2 regions of the Paenibacillus sp. FSL E2-0178 genome follow, and region 2 is predicted to be linked to the other one. Evidence: riboswitches for the same ligand, from Rfam matches in the RefSeq annotation. Region 2 holds a riboswitch; the other holds the start of a gene.
What was found. A riboswitch is a leader RNA that binds a small molecule or an ion and turns the genes downstream of it on or off. The one in region 2 is predicted to bind glycine.
Positions count from the first base shown of each region.

Region 1: linked by a shared signal. The riboswitch ahead of MHI42_RS21155 (amino acid permease) and the one ahead of gcvT (glycine cleavage system aminomethyltransferase GcvT) in region 2 are both predicted to bind glycine.

Region 1 covers NZ_CP151953.1:4,864,364-4,867,490, reverse strand. The annotation lists gene MHI42_RS21155 (amino acid permease) at 1-1,365, opposite strand, end outside; glycine riboswitch at 1,516-1,595, opposite strand; gene araA (L-arabinose isomerase) at 2,061-3,127, opposite strand, start outside.
Region 2 covers NZ_CP151953.1:5,375,380-5,378,506, reverse strand. The annotation lists gene MHI42_RS23375 (hypothetical protein) at 1-556, shown strand, start outside; gene gcvH (glycine cleavage system protein GcvH) at 690-1,082, opposite strand; glycine riboswitch at 1,267-1,362, shown strand; gene gcvT (glycine cleavage system aminomethyltransferase GcvT) at 1,552-2,673, shown strand; gene gcvPA (aminomethyl-transferring glycine dehydrogenase subunit GcvPA) at 2,673-3,127, shown strand, end outside.

The DNA.
Region 1 (3,127 bases), 510 kb from region 2:
TATACTAACATCGGCATCACTTTTCTCCTTCTTGCTTCGCATGGAGTACAGGACGAACAACAGGATGAACCATAGGGGCGTAAACAGCAGCGCCGGACGGGTATCATCTGCGAACAGCATAATGATCAGAATAGCGGCAAACAACGTTAATACCGCATAATTGATAACCGGTGTGAACGGTGCTTTGAATTTGGACGAGGCATGTAAGTCCGGGCGGTTCTTCTTATACTTGATATGACATACGAGCACAACCCCCCACACCCAGATGAAGCAAATGGCGCTGATCGTGGTGACAATGCCGAAGGCCTGGCCCGGAATAAGCTTGCTGAGCAGCGCCCCGGCCGATATAACTATTGTAGAAATAAATAAAGAGTTAGCAGGCACATGATTTCGGTTCAGCTTGCCGAGCTGCGGGGATGCCTGATTCCTTCTGCTCAGATTATACAGAATCCGGCTGGTCGAGAACATCCCGCTGTTGCAGGCGGAAGCTGCTGAGGTTAAGACGACGAAATTGATAATGCCCGCAGCAACCGGAATCCCGACCAGGCTGAAGGTTCGCACAAAAGGACTTTCAGCTGCACTGAGCTGGGTCCACGGGTTAATGCACAGCAGGACGAAGAGCGCGCCTACATAGAAGAAGAGAATCCGCAGAGGAATTTTGTTAATCGCCGACGGAATATTTTTCTCCGGATCTGCTGTTTCTGCGGCTGATACACCCACAAGCTCCACACCGACATAAGCGAACACAACCATCTGGAAGGAAAATAAGAAGCCCTTGACACCGTTCGGGAACACACCCCCGTGCTCCCAGAGATTGCGGACCGTCACCGATCCCGCATCCGTCTTGAACCCGATGACCAGCAGAATGATTCCCAGGCCAATTAAGGCAAGAATCGTGACGACTTTGATGAGAGCAAACCAGAATTCGAGTTCGCCGAAGCTTTTGACCGTCAGCAGATTGAGTCCTAACAGAATAATCAGGCAGATGACGGCCGGCACCCACTGCGGGATATCGAACCAGTACTGCACATATACGCCCACTGCAATCACGTCCGCCATCGCCGTCATAATCCAGCAGAACCAGTAGGTCCAGCCCGTAATGAATGCAGCCCGCGGCCCCAGATAGTCTTCAGCAATGTCCGTAAAAGATTGATATCCCGCTTTGGAGAGCAGCAGCTCACCCAGCGCCCTCATCACAAAAAACACGGCAATTCCCACGAGTAAATACGTGATCATAATGGACGGCCCGGCCTGCTGAATCGCTCTGCCTGATCCCAGGAATAACCCTGTACCAATCGTGCCGCCGATAGCGATCAGCTGTACATGCCGGTTCGCCAAATCTCTCTTTAATTCTGTCTGTGCCATTGCCATTTTCCCCCTTAATGTGTACAACGCTTTGCTGCCAAATAACATAAAAAAGAGATTGGATGTCATCCAATCTCCCGGTTCATAAGAATATCAAAATAAGCTACCTGCGCCGCTGACCGTAATTAATCAGCATGACAAATACAAATTCCGTACTCTTCTGTCCTTTTGCCTGAGATTGTGAACCCTTCGGCGCTGCGGTCTCCCGCAGTCTCTCCAGAAGCTGCTCCTGCTATAGTGTGATCCATAGCAATCATAGCCCGTGTGATGTATTAAATTGGTGAAGCGTTAATGCATTCTGATATTCTAACATATTACTCGGCATGTGAGTATTGAACAGTGATAAAAGTCTCCTACCTATGGCTAGATCTCTAGGGTGCGCTCCTGCACTGCAGCGGCATAAATGTTGTACGTTTTGCAACTTGGATGCGCAGATACCCGGTTGTTTAGATAGATTGTTGTATGAAATACAAGAATTTCCACGCTAAACCGTATGAAGGAGGAGAAATGCTGCTTTTTGTACAACAATTTTCGATTTAGTCCAATTTAATGAAGCGAATGTTGTAGTTTGTACAGGATTTTAGAAAATCACGGGCACGGAGAATGAGTTTACCGGTAATATCTTGGCTCTGCATTAAAAAAAAGCAGACAGGCAATAGCCCATCCGCTCATTTGATCCAACATTATTCCGCTATTTATTTAATGATTACATAATCCAGGCCAACCAGCTTGGCGTAGGTAACGATCTGATCTGTAGTCAAGTTGAGTGACACCACCGTATGGTGACCGCCGCCGTTCTCGATCCATGCCTTAATTCCATCCTGGAAGTTAGGCTTCACCTGCCAGAGCACACGGGCCACTGGAAGATTCGGTGCCGGAACCGTCGGCTCGAAGGCAGTAACTTCGTTAATCAGCAGCTTGTAATGAGTGCCGAAGTCAGCCATCGATACCACAACGCCTTCGCCGGCCTTGCCGTCGAATACGAGACGGGCCGGATCTTCGCGGTCGCCGATACCCAGCGGAGACACAAGCACCTTCGGCTTGTTGCTGGCCAGGCTCGGGTCAACCTCAAGCATGTGGGACTGCAGAATCGCTTCCTGGCCGGCAGCCATTTCGTAGGTGTAATCTTCCATGAATCCGGTATTCAGGTTGTGGCTCATCACCTTCATCAGGCGGTCCAGGGCCGCTGTCTTCCAGTCCCCTTCGCCGGCGAAGCCGTAGCCTTGTGCCATCAGACGCTGAACGGCAAGACCCGGAAGCTGCTTCATGCCGTGCAGGTCTTCGAAGTTCGAAGTGAACGCATTGTAGTTTCCGGCATCCAGGAAGCGTTTGAGGGCAATTTCATAGCTGGCCTGTACCTTCACGCTGGCTTCCCATGCTTCTTTGCTGTATGAACCGTAATCGAAATCATACTGCTCTGCATATTCAGCGAACAGCGCATCAATTTCTTCTTCCTTCACTTCGTTTACATATGCAACCAGATCGCCGATTCCGAAGTAATCCACAGTCCAGCCGAACTGAATCTGGGCTTCTACCTTGTCGCCTTCGGTAACGCCCACGTTGCGCATGTTGTCGCCGAAGCGGGCCACTTTGATATTGAAGCTTTCGTTATATGCAACGGCAACGTCCATCCATTCGGCAATTTGCTTCTGGACTTCGGCGCGTTCCCAGTACCCTACTACCACTTTGTTCTGTTTCTTCAGGCGGGCATTGATGAACCCGTATTCACGGTCGCCATGGGCAGCCTGGTTCAGGTTCATGA
Region 2 (3,127 bases):
GATTGTTTTTGCCCAGGGAATAATCACCTTCTTCGCGGGTTTATTATCTGTATTTATGATGTTCTTCTCCTCCGATTACTTCTGGGGAGACCTGGCCCATTTGTATCCACCCGATAAACTGATGTATATAGGCATTGACTTCCTTATTGCCGGCGCAGTCTTTGCCCTGCCCTGGCTCGGGGTCTGGTGGATGCTGTACGGTTTGTCCGAGGATGGACGCATCCGCTGTTTCCCTCTTCTTTTACTCTTCGCCTATCTGACATTTGTGATCCTCTTTCTGCAGATCAATCCGGTCTATAACCCGGAAGCCATGATCCCTTCCTCCGCCGGGGAATCCACCTTTCTGGTCTGTATGGGCATGTCTGCCGTGGTGCTTTTCCCGTTTTATTCGGCCGGTGTGTATTACTTCGTGCTCAAACCCAATACCCGTCCCAGAAAAAGATACCGGTTCCTATTGCTGTGCCTTATCTTTGCCGTTGCGGGTTTGGCTCTGCTCCCCGCCCTTTGGCACTTGGCTCCCCGCATTTATCCGGGCCTGCTCAGCTTTCCGGAATGATACAGAAACGCAAAAAGACAGACCTCTCACATTAGTAACATCTAATGTAATAAGAGAAGCCTGTCATGTTCATCTGTTCGTAAATCCAGTTCAGTCATCTATTCAAAAAATCCGGGTACATAAACGGTTGAAACTATTCCCCAACCAATTCCTTATAAGCAGCCGCATCCAGCAGGCCGGAAGCTGCCTCGGCGAACTCACCGTCAAGCTCCAGCTCAAAAATCCATCCGCCGCCGTATGGCTGATCATTGATCAGCTCCGGACTGGTTTCGAGTGCGTCGTTGATCTTGGTTACCTTGCCGGATACCGGCGAGTACAGCTCCGACACCGTCTTAACAGACTCGATGCTGCCTACGCTGTCGCCCGCGGAAATGGCTGCGCCGACTTCCGGAAACTCAACAAACACGATGTCGCCCAATAAATGCTGCGCATGATCCGTAATTCCCACACGTACTACGCGTCCTTCACCCTGCTGTGCCCATTCATGCTCTTCGCTGTATAGCAGGTTGTCCAACACTTCACTCATTTCCAAGCCGCCTCTTTTCCACATTTGGAGTTCTAAATTTAGTTATAGCCTAAGTTATGACCTTGCCTAATGTCAATATAACTGACAGGAAAATTAAATTTGTCATCTTTTTGACGTTTTTTGATTGACATCGTGCTTGTAAACCCGGTTTAATGGAGTCAGTAGAAAAACATATGGTTTGCGAATGATGGCATAGGGAGAGACTGACCCTCAGGGGCAGCGCCGAAGGAGTAAGCCCGGGATGGGTGAATCTCTCAGGCAAAAGGACCTTTGCCGGACGCATCTCTGGAGAGCATCCACAGCCTGGACAACAGGAAACGGATCACCAACGGGGAAACCTGCGGGCAGGATAGCAGGGTAACTCTCAGGTACAAAGGACAGAGCGAACGTCTATTGATGCATGTTTGATGTGCATTGATGGACTTTCGCCTGTCCTTTTTTGCATGTAAACAGACTAAGGGGTGACACGATGGAGTCTTTGAGAAGAACGCCTTTTTATGATCTCTATGCCGCTTATGCGGAGTCCAGATGCATTGATTTCGGCGGCTGGGAGCTGCCGGTGCAGTTTACTGGCATCGTTAAGGAACATGAAGCGGTCCGCCAGCAGGCCGGACTGTTCGATGTATCGCATATGGGTGAATTCATGGTTGACGGCAGCGGCGCTGAAGCCTTCCTGCAGCAGATGACCACCAATGATGTCAGCCGCCTAGCAGATGGTGCAGCGCAGTATACCCTGATGCTCTATCCGAATGGCGGCGTAGTAGATGATCTGCTCGTCTACCGCCTGGACCATGAGCGCTACATGCTCGTCGTGAACGCCTCCAATATCGACAAGGACTTCCAGTGGCTGCAGGAGCATCTCACCGCTGAATTCAGCGGTGTCAGCCTGAAGAATGTCTCCGATGAGACGCTGCTGCTCGCTCTGCAGGGTCCGCTGGCTGAGAAGATTCTGGCCGAAGTTACCTCTGCCCCGCTCGCAGAGCTGAAGCCCTTCCACTTCATCGAACACGCCGAGGTCTGCGGCGTTTCTGTACTGCTCTCCCGCACCGGCTATACCGGGGAGGACGGCTTTGAGCTGTACGCCCCGGTCCACACAGCGGCTGCACTCTGGAATGGTCTGCTGGCCGCAGGCGCGCCGCATGGCCTGACCCCTGCCGGACTCGGCGCACGCGACACGCTCCGCTTCGAAGCCAAGCTGCCGCTGTACGGCCAGGAGCTCTCGGCGGATATTACGCCGCTCGAAGCGGGTGTCCAGTTCTTCGTGAAGCTGGACACAGCGGATTTTATCGGCCGTGATGCCCTGCTGAAGCAGAAGGAAGCCGGCCTCCCGCGCCGCCTTGTGGGGCTTGAAATGATCGACCGCGGGATTCCCCGCTCCCATTATCCCGTATATGCAGACGGTGTGAAGATCGGTGAAGTCACAACCGGCACACAATCACCGACGCTGAAACGTAATCTCGGACTTGCCTTGCTGGATGCTGCCTATACTGAGATCGGCACAGAGGTGTATGTGGAGATCCGCGGCAAACAGCTGAAGGCTGCCGTGATCAAAGCCCCGTTCTACAAAAAGAGCCAAGGAGTGAAGCCGTAATGAAGCACCGCTATCTGCCTATGACGGAGCAAGACCGCGCAGAGATGATGGAAACTGTAGGGATTCAGTCCATTGATGAGCTATTCGCTGACATCCCTCAATCTGTCCGCTACCAGGGAACGATGCCAATGTCCGGCCCGCTGGACGAATATGCGCTGCTGCGCCATATGAAGGGTCTGGCTGACAAAAATGCCGACTTTGATACCCATGCCAGCTTCCTCGGCGCTGGCCTCTATGACCACCATATTCCTGTTGTCATTAACCATATTATTTCCCGTTCGGAATTCTATACTGCCTATACCCCTTATCAGCCGGAAATCAGCCAAGGCGAGCTTCAAGCGATCTTTGAATTCCAGTCGTATATCTGTGAGCTGACCGGTATGAAGGTCGCCAATGCCAGTATGTATGACGGCGCAACGGCCTTCTCCGAAGCAGCCGTGCTTGCCGCAGGCGC